DNA from 3 places in the Marinobacter apostichopi genome. Region 2 is predicted to be linked to each of the others. Evidence: predicted binding sites of a transcription regulator. Region 2 holds the regulator's gene; each other region holds the start of a gene.

The links. The regulator FliA, encoded in region 2, starts transcription of late flagellar genes. The targets are predictions, from matches to a motif close to CTAAAGTTTNNNNNNNNNNNGCCGNTAA.
Region 1: a site for FliA is predicted at 5,546-5,573, ahead of QUE89_RS05580 (methyl-accepting chemotaxis protein). Genes of this name have one in related genera too.
Region 3: a site for FliA is predicted at 2,857-2,884, ahead of QUE89_RS06345 (flagellar protein MotY). Genes of this name have one in related genera too.

The regions. Positions count from the first base shown of each region.
Region 1 covers NZ_AP028070.1:1,202,023-1,209,037, forward strand. Annotated here, with positions in the region: gene QUE89_RS05560 (thiolase family protein) at 1-834, shown strand, start outside; gene cynS (cyanase) at 1,030-1,473, shown strand; gene QUE89_RS05570 (ACT domain-containing protein) at 1,534-1,812, opposite strand; gene ilvG (acetolactate synthase 2 catalytic subunit) at 1,809-3,512, opposite strand; gene QUE89_RS05580 (methyl-accepting chemotaxis protein) at 3,847-5,508, opposite strand; gene QUE89_RS05585 (pseudouridine synthase) at 5,641-6,366, shown strand; gene QUE89_RS05590 (sensor domain-containing diguanylate cyclase) at 6,486-7,015, shown strand, end outside.
Region 2 covers NZ_AP028070.1:2,467,688-2,474,702, reverse strand. Annotated here, with positions in the region: gene flhA (flagellar biosynthesis protein FlhA) at 1-198, shown strand, start outside; gene flhF (flagellar biosynthesis GTPase FlhF) at 259-1,551, shown strand; gene QUE89_RS11340 (MinD/ParA family protein) at 1,655-2,467, shown strand; gene QUE89_RS11335 (RNA polymerase sigma factor FliA) at 2,498-3,241, shown strand; gene cheY (chemotaxis response regulator CheY) at 3,405-3,788, shown strand; gene QUE89_RS11325 (protein phosphatase CheZ) at 3,809-4,594, shown strand; gene QUE89_RS11320 (chemotaxis protein CheA) at 4,612-6,747, shown strand; gene QUE89_RS11315 (protein-glutamate methylesterase/protein-glutamine glutaminase) at 6,795-7,015, shown strand, end outside.
Region 3 covers NZ_AP028070.1:1,379,994-1,387,008, forward strand. Annotated here, with positions in the region: gene QUE89_RS06330 (SDR family oxidoreductase) at 1-981, shown strand, start outside; gene rnt (ribonuclease T) at 1,033-1,686, opposite strand; gene pyrC (dihydroorotase) at 1,731-2,762, opposite strand; gene QUE89_RS06345 (flagellar protein MotY) at 2,928-3,851, shown strand; gene QUE89_RS06350 (histone deacetylase family protein) at 3,848-4,774, opposite strand; gene QUE89_RS06355 (bifunctional acetate--CoA ligase family protein/GNAT family N-acetyltransferase) at 4,985-7,015, shown strand, end outside.

The DNA of each region.
Region 1 (7,015 bases), 1.3 Mb from region 2:
ATGGAGAATATGAGCCAGGCCCCGTACCTGCTGCCCAAGGCCCGCTCAGGCATGCGCATGGGTCACGGCCAGGTGATGGACAGCATGTTCCTGGACGGTCTGGAAGACGCCTACGAAGGTGGTCTGATGGGCGTATTTGCCCAGCGCACCGCGGACAAGTACGACATCAGTCGCCAGGCCATGGACGAATTCGCCATCGGCTCCCTGCAGAAGTCCCTGGCCGCCATCGAAAATGGCTGGTTCAGGGATGAGATCGTACCGGTCATCGTGCCGGGCCGGGGCGGCGGTACCGTTGTCGATACCGACGAGCAGCCGGGCAATGCCAAGCCGGAAAAAATTCCGAATCTGAAACCGGCCTTCGCAAAAGACGGTTCGGTCACCGCCGCTAACTCCAGCTCCATTAGCGATGGCGCCTCGGCCCTGGTGCTGGCTTCAGCCGCTGAAGCCGACGCCCGCGGCTTGACTGCGCAGGCTCGAATCATTGCCCACGCGACTCACGCGCGCCTGCCGTCCGAGTTTACCCTGGCGCCCATCGGTGCCATTGAGAAGGTTCTGGTGAAAGCCGGCTGGAGCAAAGACGACGTCGATCTGTTCGAGATCAACGAAGCCTTCGCCGTGGTGACCCTGGCAGCCATCAACGAGCTGGGTCTGGCCCCGGAGAAGGTGAACGTCCACGGCGGCGCTTGTGCGCTCGGCCATCCCATCGGTTCTTCAGGCTCACGCATCCTGATCACCCTGATCAACGCCCTGAAGCAACGCGGCCTGAAGCGCGGTGTTGCCTCACTGTGCATCGGTGGCGGTGAGGGCACTGCGGTTGCTATCGAACTGATCTAATCGAATAACACAGTTTCCTGTGCTTGCACCCGCCCGACCGTCCGGTTTGGCGGGTGTTTTTTTGCACGGCCTTCTGGCACGAACCCTGCAAAACCCTCGGTGATACAGACGTAATGTTCCACTGCAGGCGGTTCCCTGTGAATTGCCCTGCGCCTTACTGGTGCACAATTAACTGAATCGAAGGGTAAGTGCCTCATGATGAACAAAGAGCTGATGACAGCAAAAATTCTGGAAGCCAAAGCGACCCAAGGTGTGTCCTGGGAAAAATTGGCTTCGGCGATTGGCCTGTCTCCCGTGTTTACCACCTCGGCCTGCCTGGGCATGAACAGCCTGACGGAAGACAAGGCCTTTGCTCTGTGCGAAACCCTGGGCCTGGATAAGGAAGTCGCCGAGACCCTGCAGGTGTGCCCCAAAAAATCCTGGGACGACGCCATTCCCCAGGACCCTCTTATCTACCGGCTGTACGAAATTGTCGGTGTGTATGGTGACACCCTGAAAGAGCTCATCCACGAGAAGTTCGGTGACGGCATCATGAGTGCGATCGATTTCACCATGGATGTGGAGAAGGAAGAAAATCCGAAGGGTGATCGGGTGGTTGTGACTATGAATGGGAAGTTTTTGCCTTATAAGGCTTGGTAGTTTTTTCGGCTCGTAGACTGGTTGGTTTGGGGGCGGGCTTCAAAGAGCCCGCCTCCTAACTCATGCCCGAAGCGAACGCGCCAAAGCCCCCTGATCGAGGACAACCTCCGCCACCGTATGCAACTTCAGCAACTGCGACTGAAGCATCGCAATGGGCCGGGTGCCTTCCAGGGTGAGGGCGATATCCAGATGCTCCCCGGCACTTTCGACTGCCATGCGGGCAATCTTAAAACCGCGAATGCGGACCACCTGACATAACCGCTCAAGGGCGGCGGCTTCCTGCGACATCCGACAAGTAATGGTGTAACTCGGCGTTGCGGGCTGGTTTTCAGAGTTCATGCAACTTGCTCCCTGTTCTGTTTGGCGGTGCGCTTGGTTTCGTCGATCATTTCGCGGTTACTGGCACCGGGTTTGACGATGGGCCAGACGTTTTCTTCACGGGCAATGGCAACGTGCAGCAGCATGGGGCCATCGTAGGCAAGGATGGTTTCGATGCCGCGGCGGATCTGATCGGTGCGTTCGATGTGCAGGGCAGGGATGTCGAACGCGCGGGCCATGGCGACGAAGTCCGGGTTGTCGTTAAGGTCGATCTGGCTTTCCCGATTGTTGTAGAACAGCTCCTGTTGCTGGCGGACCATGCCCAGGCACTGGTTGTCCAGGATGATCATTTTCAGCGGCAGGTTGTAGCGGCGAATAGTGGCCAACTCCTGGGCGTTCATCATGAACGAGCCATCGCCCGCGACGTTGATAACCGTGCTGCGGCGATCGGAAAACTGCGCGCCAATGGCGGCGGGCAAGCCAAAGCCCATGGTGCCCAGGCCACCGCTGGAGAGATGGTGGCGCGGGTGGTCGAACTGGTAATGCTGGGCCACCCACATCTGGTGTTGGCCAACGTCGCAGGCAATAACGGTGTCGTCCGGTGCAATACGGGACAATTGCCGCACGAAGGCCGGTCCGGTGATGGGCGCCAAAGGCTCCTCGTTGTCCGCGGCGCTGAAGCCGCCGGTGGTGTTCCAGGTGCGGCACTGGGTCTGCCAGTCGCCGATTGCCAGCGGTGACGATTCAAGCTCGGCGGTCATTGCCTTCAGAATGCCGTTCAAATCACCGCGCAGGGCCAAATCCACCGAACGCAGTTTATTGATCTCGGCGGCATCGGCGTCGATGTGGATGGTTCGGGCGTTGGGGGCAAAGGTGTCCAGTTTGCCAGTGGCCCGGTCATCCAGGCGGGCGCCGATGACCAGCAGCAGGTCGCATTCGTCGACGGCGCGGTTGGCGGCGCGGGAGCCGTGCATACCCAGCATGCCCAAGTGATGGGTGCTGTGTTTACCGCCGTTACCAATGCCTTTCAGGGTGACAACGCTGGGCAGGGCGGAGGTTTCGGAAAATTCGCGGAAGTTGTCTTCAGCGTGGGCCAGGCTCACACCGCCACCGCTGTAGAGCAGGGGCTTTCGGGCCGAGCGCAGCATGGCCACCGCTTCGGAAACATCGGTGCTGGTGGTAGCGGCACTCGCGGTCTGAGGCTCGCATGAGGGTGTTGGAGCCGATGCCAGCAATACGTCTTTGGGAATGTCGATCCATACCGGCCCGGGGCGTCCGCTCTGGGCAAGATCAATCGCTTCGTCCATGATCTCGGCCAGCTCGTCGGTGCTGTCCACCAGGTAACTGTGTTTGACGATGCCCAGGGTCATGCCCAGAACGTCGGTTTCCTGGAAGGCGTCGGTGCCGATCAGGCCGGAGGGCACTTGCCCGGTGATCACCAGCATCGGGATGGAATCCCGGTGGGCGTTGGCAACACCGGTGATCAGGTTGGTGGCACCCGGCCCGGAGGTGGCGATGCATACGCCCAATTGGCCACTGGCCCGGGCATAGCCGTCGGCGGCTAAGGCGCATCCCTGTTCGTGGCGACACAGCACGTGTTCGGTTCCGACATCATCCACGAGTGCATCGTAGAGCGGCATGATGCAGCCACCCGGGTAGCCGAAAACGGTGGAGATGCCGTGGCGATGGAACGCGTCGAGGATGTACTGTGCGCCGTTCATGATCGATGTTTTCCTTTTTGTGGCGGCAAAAAAAGCCCCCGGGACCTTTCGGTGCCGGGGGCTCTTGGTGTCTTGTCAGGTTGTTGCTATCTCACCCGCTTGTCCACGCAAAAGCCCCCGGACGGTACCACGACCACCAGGACAAGCTTCACTAGGACAATCACTGCGCTGAGATTCATAAGATCAACAATCTGCTCTGAATTCGTTAACTGCGTAAGGTTAGAATCTACCCCACGTTTTTAACCGGTTGCAACCGTTTCTTGTCAGTTTTTTCGTGCGGGCTCGGTGGCTGTGCCATCCGGCCCGCACAAAACGATCCTATTAGCTGCGAATTCTAGCTGCGAATTCGGCCAGCCATTTCACGGGCCTTTCGCGCCATGTTGTCCAGCTCCGGGACAGTGCGCAGGTTTTCTTCAGCCGCTTCGCTCATGCTTTCCGAGATCTCGGCCACTTCGGTTACGTTGCGGCTGATGTCTTCGCTGACGCTGGTCTGCTGCTCGGCTGCGGTGGCTACCTGAGTGGTAGCGTCGTTGACGCTGGCCATACGCTGGCTGATTTCGCTCAGAGTGTGTCGGACCGCTTCTACCGATTCGCTGCTTTCCTCGGCAACCACGCCGGAGGCCTGCATGTATTCGGTGGCATCCCGCGAGGCGGAGCCAATGGTCTCAATGATCTGGTCAATTTCCACCGTGGCTTCCTGGGTTTTGGCGGCCAGGTTGCGGACTTCATCCGCCACTACGGCAAAGCCACGTCCGGCTTCGCCGGCCCGGGCTGCTTCAATGGCGGCGTTCAGGGCCAGCAGGTTGGTCTGATCGGCAATTTCTCGAATTACCCGCATGACGTCGCCAACCCGGCGGCCATCACTGGCCAGTTGGTTCACCGTTTTGGCCGAGCTTTGGATCTGGTCGGTCAGCCGTCGCATGCTCTCGACCGCCTGGTTGATCTGCTGGTCAGCCTGCTGGGTCTGGCCCGTGGTCTCTGTCACCTGAGAGGCTACGGAAGCCGCGTGGTGGGCTACATCCTGTGCCGTTGCCGACATCTCGTTCATGGCAGTGGCAATTTGATCAATACGCTGGTGGGCCTGGTCAGACTGGGACGATACCCGGTCGGCATTGTTTCGGATCAGCGCTCCGGTATGCTCCATCTGGGTGGCGTTGCTCTGCATCAGACCACCGGTTTCGGCCAGGAAGCTGTGTAGCAGACGGGAGGTGTCTGCCAGTTTGCCGAGCTCATCGTTTCGGGTCAGGGTAGTGGGCTCAGACAGGTCACCCTTGCCCAGCTTATCGAGTTGTCCAATGAGCTGCTGGGCCGGTCGCACCACAGATCGGATCAGAACGATGACGCAGGCCAGGGTGCCGAGCAGAATCGCGGCGAACAGCAGGGTACCGATCTGCCAGGTGCTGGATTGTACCGATTCTTTCAGGTCACCAGCGTAAGTCAGACTGGACGCACGGATTAGGCTCGATGCCTCTTCAACCAGTTTGGCCGGCTCGCGGTCGATACCGGCTACCGCGGCGTCGCCGGCGGCGTGTTCATAGCCAGACTCCACAAAAGCTTCGAATCCTTTGCGGTAGGCGCTGCCCATACGCTCATGCGATCTGCGGAACTGGGTCATCAGCTTCTTGGCTTCCGGGTCTGTTAGCTTCGGAATCAGTTCGTTCAGCTCAGACTGTATTTCTGCTTCCCGCTCCTGGAACCGACCCCAGTATTTCTCGCGCTGGCCGTCGTCATCGCCTCGTATCAGAACGTTTTTCCATTCCTGAACCTGGGTCTTGAAACTGGCCAGTATGTCCTGCGCTTCAAGCGCATGAACCATTTCGCTACCAACCAGGCTGCTGTAATCGTCACCTGTTTCGAGCGAAGCCTTGAAATAGAAACCTGCCACAATCGCAATAACCAGGTTGGCGATAAATACGATGGTGAGAATGCGGTTGAGAATACTGCGGGAGTACCAATTCATTGGGTGGCCTTTTTGCAAGGGACGTAAATCGCTCATGCCAGCGAATGTCCCTATGCACCGGCTCTTAAGACTATAATCGGCGGATATTTCAGTTTCTTTAATTTTCGGGAGCAAATTCCGGGAATTTCATGCTTCTTTTTACGGTGCTTGCTAGATGGGTTCGTTTTGATGGTGTTGACGTCGAGCAATCCCCTGAGTGTTCTTTACCGGGATGAATGCCTTTTGGTGGTTCATAAACCCGCGGGGCTGCTGGTGCACCGAAGCCCGATCGATAAGCACGAAACGGAATTCGCGCTGCAATATGCCCGGGCACTGAACGGTGGTGAACATGTTTACCCGGTTCATCGGCTGGATCGGCCGACGTCGGGAGTGCTGGTGTTTGCGAAAGATTCAGAAACGGCACGGACACTCGGTCTGGCCATGATGGCGGGAGAGGTGAGCAAAACCTACCAGGCCGTAGTTCGCGGCTGGCCGGCGGAGTCCGGTTTCATCGATCATCCGTTGCGAGAAGAGCCGGAGGATCGGCGTCAGAAAGGCTCGGAACAGCCGGTGCGGGATGCTCGGAGTCGCTACAGAACCCTGGCGACCACGGAAATTCCGGTGGCAATCGAACGGTACCCGAGTAGCCGCTACGCGCTGGTTGAACTTTATCCGGAAACGGGGCGCAAGCATCAACTGCGCCGGCACATGAAGCACATTAACCATCCTATCATCGGCGACGCCAATCACGGTCGTGGTCGCCATAACCGGTACTTTGCCGAGAGGTTCGGGCAGGGACGGTTGATGCTCGCGGCCACGGGTATTGAATTTGCTCATCCGGTCACAGGCGAGACGCTGGTGATTGAAGCCGCGCCGGAATCCAGTTTCCAGCAGGTGCTATCGATCTTTCCGTGAGTTCGCAGTTTGTAGTTTTTTATGTTGTTTTGCTTCGAATGGTAGTAATTACCAGCAAGAACCGACTTCCTAAACGATAATGCGGTCGAAAACAACAAATTCTGAGCGGCGGATTACGGATGCCATTGTTGCGTGTACTGACCATTTTCTTCGGCCTGATGGTTGGCTTTTTCTCTCTCGTTGCTGCGGCTGCGGATCGCCAGGCTACCTGGGATCTGCAATCCAAGCGCATTGAACTCTCGCGCTTCGTTGATTACTGGCCGGAACCAGAGCTGCCCATGGGCATTGCGGACGTGACGGACCTTGATTCACAACGCTGGACGCCGAATAACAGTGAAAGCCTCAGCCTGGGCTATGGAAAATCGGCTTACTGGTTTCGGTTAGCGGTGGAAAATCCAACCGACCAAGCTCTGCAGCCCGTGATGGAAATCGCCTACCCGGTACTGGATCGGATAGAGATCTTCATCAATCCGGAAAGCGAAGGCGCCGAACCTTTAGTGCTCGGCGACAAGCAGCCATTTCATGCTCGGCCCATCGAGCATCGTAACTTCGTGGTTCCCCTGAATCTGGCGGCCGGCGAGCAAACCTGGATTTACCTGCGGGTGGAAACCACCAGTTCCATGCAGGTGCCGCTGATCTTGTGGGAGCA
Region 2 (7,015 bases):
AAACTGCAGCGCTCCCTCCAGGAAAGCGTGCAGCGCCAGGAAATGCTTGGGAAGCCCGCCATCCTGCTGGTCTCAGGGCCGCTTCGGCCGGTTCTGGCGCGGTTTGCGAGTTACGGAGTCGAGCGTTTGCACGTGCTTTCGTACCAGGAAATCCCGGATAACAAACAGATCACTATCGTGGCGTCCGTTGGCCAGTAAGCACACGGACCCCAATACGGACAACGCCCAGGCGGCGGTGCCGGTGGAGGATGAGGCAGCATGAAAGTAAAACGGTTTTTTGCGCAAAGCATGTCAGAGGCGCTGAAGCAGGTCAGTGAGCAGATGGGCCCGGATGCCGTGATTCTTTCCAATCGCCGTGTCGATGGCGGCGTCGAAATCGTGACGGCACTGGACTACGACGAGAATATGGCGCGCCAGCGTCTGGGCGAGCAGGCCGAAACCGCCACCAACGGATCGCGGTTGGCGGAAATGCAGGCCGACCAGCACCGTCGCCTGGAAGACGAGCTGGGGCGGTCTCGGGATCGCATTCGTGACGTCCGCGAGAAACGGGCGCAGGCGGGTGCCGGCTATGCTGGCGCATCGTTCGCCGAGCTGAGCGACGCGGCCATGGCCGATTCCGAGGAGCCGATTGCCCGGTCAAACGGCGGCACTTCCGGCTATTCAGATGAACTGGCCCAGATGCGAGCCGAAATCAGCTCCTTACGGGATTTGATGCATGGTCGGGCGGCTGAGCCTGCCAAACCTGCCAGCAATGCCGTTCAGCAGCGACTGGCGGAACGTTTGCAGGAGTTTGGGTTGAGCAGCGATCTGGCGGCGTCTCTGTCACGTCGGCATAAAGGCGGCCGGCTCGACGAGGGCTGGAAGCAGTCCCTGAAGATGCTCGTCACCGGCGTGCGCACGGCCCGTGAGGAATGGTTGGACGAGGGCGGCGCCTACGCTCTGGTAGGTCCCACCGGCTCCGGCAAGACCACAACCATTGGTAAGCTGGCGGCACGCTACGTGCTTCGTCACGGCGCCGATTCACTGGCGCTGGTGACCACTGATCGTTACCGGGTGGCGGCCCACGAGCAGCTGTTCGTGTTCGGGCGCATCCTCAATGTACCGGTGCGGGTCGTTGACGAAAGCCACTCGCTGGATTCCATTCTCGACGAATTGTCCGACCGCCACATGGTGCTGATCGATACCGCAGGACTGACCAGCTCAGATAAAGGCTACGAAGAGCAGCTGTCGGAGTTGGCGCAAAGCCATCACAACATTCGCACTCATCTGGTGGTATCCGCCACCAGTCAGCCACGCATCATGAAATCCGTTTGGCATTGCTATAAGATGGCAAATCTTGCGGGCTGCGTGATGACCAAGATTGACGAAGCCCTTACCCTGGGCGAGTCTCTGGGGTTTGTCATGGAAACCGGGTTGCCGGTGGCCTATTACACGGATGGTCAAAAAATCCCTGAGGACCTGCATCACGCAGAGGCCGTTCCGCTGGTTCGGTTGGGTGTGGAGCGGTTAAAAAGCATTCAGCAAGAGCAATCGGTGGCTGAAGGGGCTTGAGTATTGTGACACCTGTATCGGATGATGGAGTATCCGGCGTGCAAAACGGGCGCTGTTTAGTAAGACGAGCCTTCGACGAAACTGGCGAGAGACAAGATTCAACATGAGCAGAGCAAATCCGGTACAGGTGATTGCGGTATCTGGTGGAAAGGGTGGGGTCGGCAAGAGTAACGTGTCGGTCAACCTCGGTATCGCCCTCGCACAGAAAGGCCGTCGCGTGGTGATTCTGGATGCCGACCTGGGTTTGGCCAACATCGACGTGCTGCTCGGCATTACCTCCAATCGCAATATCTCGGATGTGCTCTCAGGCGAATGTGACCTGAAGGACGTACTGGTGAACGGCCCTGGTGGCATCAAAATCGTCCCGGCCTCATCCGGCACCCAGCGTATGACCCACCTGAGCCCCATGGAACACGCGGGCCTGATCAACGCTTTCAGTGAATTGAGTGATCAGATTGACGTGTTGATCGTTGATACCGCCGCCGGCATTTCCGAGTCAGTCGTCAGCTTCCTCCGCGCGTCCCAGGAGTTGCTGTTCGTGGTATGCGACGAACCTACCTCTATTACGGATGCTTACGCTCTCATCAAGCTGATGAACCGGGAGTACGGCACCAACCGTTTCCGCATTCTGGCGAACCAGGTGCGCAACGAACAGGAAGGACGTCACCTGTTCGATAAACTGACCCGGGTCACCGAACGTTTCCTTGATGTTGCCCTGCAGTACGTGGGCATGGTGCCCTACGACGAGGCCGTCAAGAAATCGGTGCAGCGCCAGCGCGCTGTGCTGGACGCCTACCCCCGCGCCAAGGCCTCACTGGCAATCAAGGCCCTGGCGGATAAAGTAGACAGCTGGCCGCTACCTTCCTCTCCTCGGGGACATCTCGAGTTTTTTGTGGAGCGGCTCGTCGAAGTCTGAATCTGATCCAGTCAAAACAACACCGGATGCATGACATTGACGAATAACCTGGGAATCTACCAGCAGGCCGGCGCCTCGGGTCAGGCCCGTCTCATTGAAGAGCAGGCCCCGCTGGTCAAGAAAATAGCGCTGCACCTGATGGCCCGACTGCCGGCCTCAGTGCAGTTGGAAGACCTTATGCAGGCCGGCATGATTGGCCTGCTTGAGGCTGCCCAACGCTATAGTTCCGCAAAAGGCGCTACCTTCGAAACCTATGCCGGAATCCGCATCCGTGGCGCCATGGTGGATGAAATCCGTAAGGGCGACTGGGTGCCCCGGTCCGTTCACCGTAACGCCCGCCGTATCTCTCAAGCGATCAAGGCCGTGGAAGACCGCAAAGGCCGGGAAGCTCAGGACCCTGAAGTCGCTGAAGAGCTGGGAATGGAGCTGTCGGAATATCATGCCTCGCTATCGGACGCTAACAGCGGACGACTTTTTAGCCTCGATGAGCTCAATGAATCCGGAGATCTGCCGATAGAAGAAGCAGAGACCAGTGATAATCCTCTGGATGGACTGGCTTCCGACGCTTTCCGGCGCAACCTGGCGCACGCCATTGAGGAGTTACCGGAGCGCGAAAAGCTGGTTCTGAGCCTGTATTACCAGGAAGAGCTGAACCTGAAAGAGATCGGCGCCGTCCTCGGGGTAAGCGAAAGCAGGGTCAGTCAGATTCACAGCCAGGCCGCACTGCGATTGCGCGGTCGGCTGTCCGACTGGCAGCGAGACGCCAACGAATGATGACAAATAACGTGTGTCCGGTTCATGGCGCTGTGTAGTTTTTGGTAACCAGCGCTTTACATGGTCATCAAAGATCAGACAATACGTGGTTAAAAAAGACGGCCCGTTAGGTTTAGAGCTCAACGGTCAAACGAATTCCGGGTGTGACTAACTGGAGGTCCCTTTGGACAAGAACATGAAAATCCTGATCGTGGATGATTTTTCCACGATGCGACGGATCATCAAGAACCTGCTGCGCGATCTTGGGTTCAGCAACACCGATGAAGCTGACGACGGCAATTCTGCGCTGCCAATGCTGAAAAGCGGCAAGTACGACTTTCTGGTGACGGACTGGAACATGCCGGGCATGTCGGGTTTTGACCTGCTGAAAGCCGTGCGCGCGGACGAAAGCCTGAAGACCCTGCCGGTGCTGATGGTGACCGCGGAAGCCAAGCGCGACCAGATTGTCGCAGCCGCCCAGGCTGGTGTGAATGGCTACGTGGTCAAGCCATTTACGGCCGCGGTGCTTAAAGAAAAGATTGAGAAAATCTTCGAACGTATTCAGTAACCAGAGGTCGGATGGCTCTTATGAGCGATAGCAATACGAACCATCGGAGCCTCGATCCGGAGGTGACTGAAAAGCTCCAGCGTCAGAGTGAGGAGTTGGCCAAGAGTGTGCAGGCCGGCGATTTTGCTCAAGCAATGACTGTGATTAACGAGCTCAGCGAGGTCAGGGACCAAAGCCTGTACCGTGAGGTTGGACGCCTCACCCGGAGTCTTCACGAGGCAATTCGTAATTTCCAGATAGATCCGCGCAGTTTGGAGCAGCAGGAAGCACTGTCGAAGATGACCGACGCCTCCGATCGCCTGGAATATGTCGTGCAGATGACCAGCCAGGCTGCCAATCGCACCATGGACCTGGTTGAAGAAACCATGCCAGTGGCAAACGCGGTCCGCAATGAAGCGACGGAACTCCGGGACGAGTGGCAGCGCCTGCGTCGGCGTGAGATGCAGCCAGCGGAATTCCGCGAGCTGTACGGTCGGATTGACCGCTTCTTCGTCAGCCTGACTGCCGACGCCGACAGCATGTATAACAGCCTGTCTGAAATCCTGCTGGCCCAGGATTTCCAGGATCTGACCGGTCAGGTGATTCAGAAGGTCACTGCGCTGGTGAAAGAAGTCGAAGAACAGATGCTAAGCCTCGTGGTGATGGCCAGCCATGTAGATCAGCTGACTGGCACCGTGCACAAGATTGATGAAACTGAGGTTTCGGCAGAGCAGGGTGTAGGGCCGCAGATCAAGGCCGAAGAACGTGAAGATGTAGTGTCGGGACAGGACGACGTTGATGATCTGCTGTCCAGTCTCGGTTTCTGAACTAATGAGGATTACCCATGGCGTTTGATGCCGATGATGAGATTCTCCAGGACTTCCTGGTGGAAGCCGGTGAGATTCTCGAAAAACTGTCAGAGCAGTTGGTAGATCTTGAGCGAAATCCTGATGACAGTGATCTGCTCAACGCCATATTCCGTGGCTTTCACACGGTAAAGGGTGGTGCCGGCTTCCTGCAGCTTGAGGCTCTGGTTAATTGCTGTCACTCGGCTGAAAACGTTTTCGACATCTTGCGTAACCATAAGCGCAAGGTGGACTCCGAACTCATGGATGTGGTGCTTGAAACCCTCGACCACGTCAACGCAATGTTCGACCAGGTCCGAAACGGCGAAACGCTGACGCCAGCCCCAGACCAGCTCATTGCGTCCCTCGACGCCTTTGCTGAACCCGCAGGCGAATCGCCTGCACAGGAAGAAGCTCCCGCTGTCACGCCGCAATCGGCGGAAGACGGTGGCGATATTACCGATGAAGAATTCGAGCAGTTGCTGGACGCGTTGCAGGATGGCAGTGCCGCTCAAGAATCTCCCGCGACTGTTGATGATCCGGTCAAGGCCGAGCCGGCTGCGGGCGGTGGATCCGGCGATGACGACATCACCGATGATGAATTCGAAGCCCTGCTGGATCAGCTCCACGGCAAAGGCCAGTTTGCCGGTGCCGTTGCCGCGGATGAGCCCGCGCCTGCAGCTGATACCAGTGCTGCGGCCAGCGCCAGCCAATCGAACGCCGCCGGTGACGATCTGATTACTGACGATGAGTTCGAAAAACTGCTGGACGATTTGCATGGCAAAGGCGGCGCGCCAACTGCAGCGGGCACCGGTGAAACCGGAACGCCGGCCGCGGAACCTGCCAAGGCAAAGCCGGTTGCTTCGAAGAGTGAACCAAAGAAAACAGGGCCCAAGAAAGCCGAGCCGAAGAAGGCTGAAGCCAAGGCAGCGGCCTCAGCAGCCCCTGCGCCAGCCCGAGATACGTCCCCGGTCGCAGAGACTACCGTGCGCGTGGACACCAAGCGCCTGGACGACATCATGAACATGGTGGGTGAGCTGGTGCTGGTACGTAATCGCTTGCAGCGCCTGGGTGCGTCCAGTGAAGACGAGCATATGCACAAAGCCGTCTCAAATCTCGATGTCGTCACCACCGATCTGCAGGCGGCGGTCATGCAAACCCGCATGCAGCCAATCAAGAAAGTGTTTGGCCGTTTCCCGCGTGTGGTTCGGGACCTGGCCCGTAGCCTGAAAAAAGAAGTGAACCTCGTCATGCACGGCGAAGACACGGATCTGGACAAGAACCTGGTAGAAGCCCTGTCCGATCCGCTGGTCCACTTGGTACGAAACTCGGTGGACCACGGTATCGAAGCGCCCGACATTCGTGAAAAGGCCGGTAAACCACGCCAGGGCACCGTCACTCTGTCCGCCGAGCAGGAGGGTGACCATATCCTGCTGTCCATCGAGGACGATGGTGCCGGTATGGATCCTGAAGTGCTGCGTCGAAAGGCGGTTGAGAAGGGTGTTTACGAACAGGATGCCGCCGATCGCCTGACCGAGAACGAGTGCTTCAATCTGATTTTCGCTGCCGGCTTTTCCACCAAAGAGCAGATTTCGGATGTCTCTGGTCGTGGTGTTGGCATGGACGTGGTCAAGACCAAAATCGGCCAGCTCAACGGCCAGATCAGTATTGTCTCGGAATTGGGCAAGGGCTCCCGGATCATCATCAAGGTGCCGCTGACCCTCGCGATCATGCCGACCCTGATGATCATGCTCGGCGACCAGTCGTTCGCGCTGCCGCTGGTCAACGTGGTGGAAATCTTCCATCTGGATCTTACCAAGACCAACATCGTCGACGGACGCGAATGCATCGTCGTGCGGGACAAGGTGTTCCCGCTGTTCCACATCAAACGCTGGTTGGTGGGCAAGGGCAAAGGGCAGGAAGAGCCGGCCAATGCCCATGTGGTCATCGTTGCCATGGGAACCAAGCAAGTGGGCTTTGTGGTGGATCAGCTGGTGGGCCAGGAGGAAGTGGTCATCAAGCCGCTGGGCAGGGCGCTTCAGGGCACCCCGGGTATGGCGGGCGCCACCATTACGGGCGATGGCCGTATTGCTCTGATTATTGACGTTCCCAGCCTGCTGCAACACTACAGTTGAGGTCAGTCCGGCTAGGACGTGGAAGCGGACTTCGTTAGGAGAAATGGATGACAGTTTCTGTCCTGGTCGTGGATGATTCAGGTTTCTTTCGCAAACGGCTGACGGAAATTCTGACAGGCTCCGGCCAGATCAAGGTAGTAGGCGCGGCCACCAATGGCCGCGAAGGTGTCGAACTGGCAGCAAAATTGCGGCCGGATGTCATCACCATGGATTACGAGATGCCGGTAATGGATGGCATTTCGGCAGTCCGGGAAATCATGAAAAAGCA
Region 3 (7,015 bases), 1.1 Mb from region 2:
CTGAAGGATACCGGTATTGAAGTGCCGCGGCTCACCGATTACTCCGCAGTGATCTGGGATTACTGGGAGCGCAACCTGGATCCCGACCTGTTCAAAGATCGCACTCTGCGCGGAACCGTTGAGGGGCGGGTGTGTGTTGTGACTGGCGCAACCTCCGGTATCGGCCTTGCCACCGCGCAAAAGCTGGCGGACGCAGGTGCCATCCTGGTTATCGGTGCCCGCAAGCCGGAGCGCCTGAAAGAAGTGGCTGAGGACCTTGAATCCCGCGGCGCCAGTGTGCACGCCTACCAGTGTGACTTCTCAGAGATGGAAGACGCCGACCGTTTCGTGCAGACCGTTCTGGACAACCACGGTCATGTCGATGTTCTGGTTAACAACGCCGGCCGGTCAATCCGCCGTTCCCTGGATCTGGCCTTCGACCGTTTCCACGATTTCGAGCGCACTATGCAGCTGAACTACTTCGGTTCCGTGCGCCTGATCATGGGCTTCGCACCGAAGATGCTGGAGCGTCGTCGCGGACACGTGATCAACATCTCTTCCATCGGTGTACTGACCAACGCGCCGCGTTTTTCCGCGTACGTAGCGTCCAAGTCCGCCCTGGATGCGTTCAGCCGCTGTGCGGCAGCTGAGTGGTCAGATCGCAACGTCACCTTCACCACCATCAACATGCCGCTGGTGAAGACGCCGATGATCGCGCCGACCAAGATCTACGATTCTGTGCCGACTCTGACTCCGGACGAAGCAGCCGACATGGTTGCCGAAGCCATTGTCTACCGTCCGAAGCGCATTGCAACGCGTCTGGGTATCTTTGCCCAGGTACTGCATGCACTGGCGCCGAAGATGGGTGAGATCGTGATGAACACCGGCTACCGCATGTTCCCGGATTCACCGGCAGCGGCGGGCAGCAAGTCTGGCCAGAAGCCGAAGGTGTCGTCCGAGCAGGTGGCCTTCGCGGCGATCATGCGTGGCATCTACTGGTAAGCTAGCGCCCAGTGATGAAAAACCCCGCCTTGGCGGGGTTTTTTATGACTGTTACTCCGATTCTTCCACCGGTGGCGGTGGAAACCCACCCAGCTCTTTCCAGCGGTTGACGATGCCGCAGAACAGATCGGCGGTTTTTTCGGCATCGTAGGCGGCGGAGTGCGCCTCCTTGTTGTTGAACGGAATGCCGGCCAGCTTGCAGGCCTGGGCCAGAACGGTGTGGCCATAGGCGAGACCGGCCAGGGTAGCGGTGTCGAACGTTGAGAAAGGGTGGAACGGATTGCGCTTGATGTCCGAACGCATGGCAGCGGCAAAGACGAAATTATGGTCGAAGGTGGCATTGTGGCCCACCAGCACCGCTCGCTTGCAGTCAAAGGCTTTCACTGCCTTCCGAATAGGCGTGAAAATTTCGCTCAGGCCTTCCCGTTCGGGGACGGCTTCCCGCTCCGGATTCCACGGATCAATGCCGGTGAAATCGAGGGCCGACTGTTCCAGGTTGGCGCCTTCAAACGGATCGATTTGTTGTACGTGGGTCTCGCCACGCACCAGGTAGCCGTTTTCGTCCATGGTCAGCAGCACGGCGGCCACTTCAAGGAGGGCATCCCGTTCCGGGTTGAAACCTGCGGTTTCCACGTCAACAACCACGGGTAAAAAGCCGCGAAAGCGGCGGGACAGCGGATGCGGTTCTTTGTTTTCGTCAGTCACTCAAACTCCGGTCGTGCCAGGTGATAAAAAGTCAGGATGGTTTTTTACGCAAGGCGCCAGTGAACGGTTTCACCCGCCTTCAGTGGCACGATGTGGCCGTTGGCCAGCGGTAGCTGGTCCGGCATGGTCCAGGGCTCGCGCACCAGGGTAACGGTGTCGCTGTTGCGCGGCAGACCGTAGAAGTCTGCGCCGTTGAAGCTGGCGAATGCTTCCAGTTTGTCCAGAATGCCAAGCTCATCGAACACCTCTGCGTACAGGCTCAGTGCGCCGTAGGCTGAGTAACAGCCGGCGCAACCGCAGGCGGCTTCCTTGCGGTCCTTGGAGTGGGGCGCCGAATCGGTCCCCAGGAAGAAACGCTTGTCACCGCTGGCGACGGCATCGCGCAGGGCCTGTTGATGGCGGTTACGCTTCAGAATTGGCAGGCAGTACAGGTGCGGCCGAATACCGCCCACCAGCATATGGTTGCGGTTGTACATCAGGTGCTGGGGCGTCAGGGTTGCGGCCAGGTTGTCACCCTTGTGTTGTTGCACAAACTCCGCGGAATCCGCGGTGGTGATGTGCTCCAGAACCACCTTCAGGTTGGGAAAGGCTTCCATGGTCGGGGCCAGAACCCGCTCCAGGAAGACCTTCTCACGGTCGAAAATGTCGATGTCTGCGTCGGTGACCTCGCCGTGAACCAGCAGCAACATGCCACATTCGGCCATGGCATCCAGTACGGGGTAGATGTTGCGAATATCCTTCACACCCGACGCCGAGTTGGTGGTCGCACCGGCCGGGTAGAGTTTTGCAGCCACCACACCCGCAGCCTTGGCTTCTCGGATAGTCTCTGGCGTGGTTCCCTCGGTCAGATACAGAGTCATCAGCGGTTGGAAGTCGGTGCCCTCGGCGGCCGCCAGGATTCGGTCCTGATAGGCCGTCGCGTCAGTCGCCGTAACGACCGGCGGTACCAGGTTCGGCATGATGATGGCTCGCCCGAAGCAGGCTGCGGTGGCTGGCACCACGTCGGCGAGAATGTCGCCGTCGCGAACGTGCAGGTGCCAGTCGTCGGGCCGGGTGAGGGTGATCTGATCGGTCATGGGCGGTTTCCGCGATTCGGTCAGTGGGCCATGGCCCTGAGAAAATTTTGCGGATTATAGCAGAAGGGGCGAGTGTTTGTTTTTGTATCCGGCGCTAAAGTCGGTGCGACGGGCGCCGTTAAACAGGCTATATGCTGAAATACCCAAGAGCGTCGGTAAACCGTTATGGCATCCAGCTTTCCCAAATCATTTCCGAATCTGCTCGGCGCCTTGGCGCTTGGGGTGTCGGCCTCTGTTGATGCCGCGAGCTACGGTGCCGGTATCGAGAACAGTCAGTGGTACCTGTCGGAGTCCGTTTTTGAATGCGCCCTGGTGCATGAAGTTCCCGGATACGGCAAGGCGGTCTTCCGGCACCGGGCAGGGGAGCAACTGACGTTTTTCCTCGAATCGTCATCCCCGTTGATGCGACCGGGCCGGGGTACTCTGGTGGTGGAAGCACCGGCCTGGCGGCCAGGTGTTGCGCCCAGGTCCATGGGCAAAGTGACGGTGTCGGACAGTAATCGTCCGGTGCTGCTGGATACCCGTCAGGCTATGGTGCTAGTCCAGGGCCTGTTGCAAGGTATGCGCCCCACCGTCAGCCGGGAATCCTGGTTTGATGGCCGCCTGGTGCGAGTGCACGTATCTAACGTCAATTTCTCCGGGCAGTTCCAGAACTACCGGGCCTGCACCGCGAATCTGCTGCCGGTGAATTACGACCAGATCCGCCGTTCCCGCATTCCGTTCGCCAGTGGCAGTTCCAGTCTGTCCGACGGCGATCGGGCATTGCTGGACAACGTAGTCACCTTTGTTTTGGCTGACCCCAGCGTCGAGAGAGTCTTCGTTGATGGCCACAGTGACCGCCTGGGCAGCCGGATTGACAATCGGGCGCTGTCTGAAAAGCGCGCCAATGTGGTGGCGGACTATCTGAAAGCCCGAGGTATGTCCGAGGATTTGATTACCGTGCGTGCCCATGGCGACCAATACCCGGTTTCACGGCGCCCGGCGGACAACCGCCGAACCAACATTCGCTTGCAGCGTGAGGGCGAGCGCCCCGAGCTTCAGCAGGCCAACGGTTATGGCGGCGATTCAGCCGAGGATGGTCCGGGTTAATTGACCGACTTTAGTACCTGTACATGAGCCGCAACGCTTTCAGCCAGGGCCTTGAGGTGATAACCACCTTCCAGGGTTGAAATGACCCGGTCATTGGCGTGGTCACGGGCCACGCCGACAATCATTTCTGTTAACCAGCGATAGTCTTCCACTTCCAGATTCAGTTCCGCCAGGGGATCCTGCGCGTGGCCATCGAAGCCGGCTGAAATCAGGATCAGTTGAGGATCAAAGTCTCGCAGTCTCTGCATCCAGGCATTCTCGATGGTCTTGCGGTATTCGATGGCAGCGCAGCCAGCGGCAATCGGGGTGTTGATGATGTTGCTGGCCTGTCTGTGAACGTGGGAGTGCGGGTAGAACGGGTGCTGGAAGCTTGAGCACATGAGAATGCGCTCATCGCCACCGACAATGTCCACCGTGCCATTGCCCTGGTGCACATCGAAATCTATGATGGCCACCCGTTCCAGCTGGTGGAAGGTCAGGGCCCGCATCGCGGCCAACGCGATGTTGTTGTAGAAACAGAACCCCATCGATTTTGCCCGTTCAGCGTGGTGCCCAGGTGGTCGTGCACAGACAAAGGCATTCGTTACCTGGCCACTCATAACCATGTCCACGGCCTGCACATTGGCGCCAGCTGACAGACGAGCGGCCCGCAAGGTATCCGGCATCATTGCGGTATCAGGATCGGTAAACACCCGGCCACGGGTCGGCTGCATCAGGTCGAGTTGGTGCAGATACTGTTCAGGATGTACGGTCAGTAATTGATCACGGGTGATTTCTTCCGGGCGGACCCAGTCCAGATTCTGATCCAGACCGGTTTCGGCAAGGTAACTGAGAATGGCTGAAATCCGCTCCGGGCACTCCGGATGTCCCGGGCCCATGTTGTGCTTCAAACAGTCGTCGTGGGAAAAAAATGCCGTGGTCATACGTGTCTGAACGCCCTGAATCTGCTTGTATTTTCACCAATGTTATCAGGGAATAAACTAGGCTGCCGTGTTTCTTTGGTCGTAAAGCCAGGGCTAGCCGTTTTACATCGATCGATCTGGGCCTAAGATAAGAAGGTCAGTCATAACTTACCTGATTTCTGAGAGTTACCACCTTTAGCGCCAAGCGCCTGACACCCAAGGAGAGTCTGTTTGAGTACCCGATACCTTGAAAGTCTGTTTAATCCCGCCTCCATCGTCGTAATTGGTGCGTCGGAGCGGTCGAACAGCCTTGGTGGCATGGTGCTGCGAAACCTCATGGGCGGCGGCTATCCCGGCAAGCTGTTGGTGGTCAACCAGAACGATTACGACAACGTTCATGGCGTTCCCTGCGTCAAAAAGGTCGCCAAGATGGATTTTTCGCCAGAGCTGGCGATTATTTGTACGCCGCCGGACACGGTTGCCAAGACCATCAAGCGGCTGGGCGAAGCGGGCGTGCGTACGGCCATTGTAATGACCGGGGGCATGTCCCGGACTCACAGTAAAACCGGGCAGCCGCTGATGTATTCGGTACGCGAAGCCGCGCGGGAGACTGGCATTCGCGTGCTGGGACCAAACACCATCGGGCTGATGGTGCCGGCCCGGAGTCTGAACGCGACCTACGCGCACATGGGTGCGATTCCCGGCAAGGTGGCCTTCGTTGGCCAGTCCGGTACCATCGCCAGCTCGGTAATAGACTGGGCCTTCGCCCGGGGGGTGGGTTTTTCCTATTTCCTGACTCTTGGTGATGGCATGGACATCGATCACGATGACCTGATCGATTACCTGGCGCAGGATACCCAGACTCGCGCTATCCTGCTGCACATTGAGAATATACCCAACCCGCGCCGGTTCATGTCGGCGGTCCGGGTTGCGTCCCGGACCAAGCCAGTGATTGCGGTGAAATCCGGTCGTGTGCCGGAGTCGGAATGGTTTGCCCACCAGCTTCCGGCTGGTTTGTATCGAAGTGATCCGATCTACGACGCTATGCTGCAACGAGCCGGTGTGTTGCGGGTGGATGGCCTTGGCCAGATGTTCGATGCCCTGGAAACGCTGACCCGGATGCGGCCGCTACGCCGCGAAACCCTGGCCATCATGGCCAATGGGGTAGGGCCGGGTGTGTTGGCGGTTGACCGGTTGGCGGATCTGGGCGGAGAACTGGCCCAGCTATCAGATCAAAGCATCGAAGCGCTGGCCGAAATGCTGCCACCGTACTGGACTCGCCGAAACCCCATCGACCTCAACTACGATGCCTCGCCTGAGCTGTATTCAAAAGCCATCAAGGTGCTGGCCAAAGACCCGGAAGTGGCCAACGTGCTGGTCATGTACGCGCCCAGTCTGACTGAAGACAGTCTGCAGATCGCCGATGCGGTGGTCCAGGCCGCTCAGGGTACGCGCTTGAACGTGTTTACCTGCTGGCTCGGCCAGAGCACGGTGATGGATGCCCGGGACGAGTTCTATCAGGCAGGGGTGCCTTCGTTCTTTAGCCCGGAAAAAGCGGTCATGGCCTTCATGCAGCATGTTCGGCACCAGCGGGTGCAACGCTTGCTGACTGAAACCCCGGAGTCGTTCACTGATCATTATGCCGATCGCAGTCATACCCGACGGGTAGTGCTCAAGGCCTTGCGTGCTGGCCGCAATCATCTGTCGAACCAGGAAGCGCGGGAATTGACTGCGGATTACGGCATTAACACCATCGACACCATGTACTGCGACGACATGGAGGAAGTGCTCGAGGCCTTTGCGGTGGAGCGCCGGCCGGTGGATATCACCATCATTCATGAGCAGGCCTGTCAGCCGTTCGTCAAGCTTAGCCCCAGTCAGCGTCGTTACAAGGGGACCATGCAGAAGCTGAACGGCGAGCCGGCGATCATCGACGCATGCCGTTACTTGATGGAAGAGTACCGGCTGCATTTTCCTGATAGCGGCTTCCTGGGATTTGCCGTCCAGTATTCGTACCAGCACGTCGGTGGCGTCGAATTCAGCGTTGGCATCACCCGGGATTCGCTGTTTGGGCCATTGGTGGTGTGCGGGGCCTCTGGTGCCGAGATCAACGTTACCACCGACCGTCAGATTGCATTGCCACCGTTGAATATGGTGCTGGCGCGGGAGTTGCTGCGGCGGACCTACATGTACAAGCTGCTGAAAGAAAATAGCCTGCAACCGGACGAGGACGTTCGGGCAGTGTCCGAAACCCTGGTGACC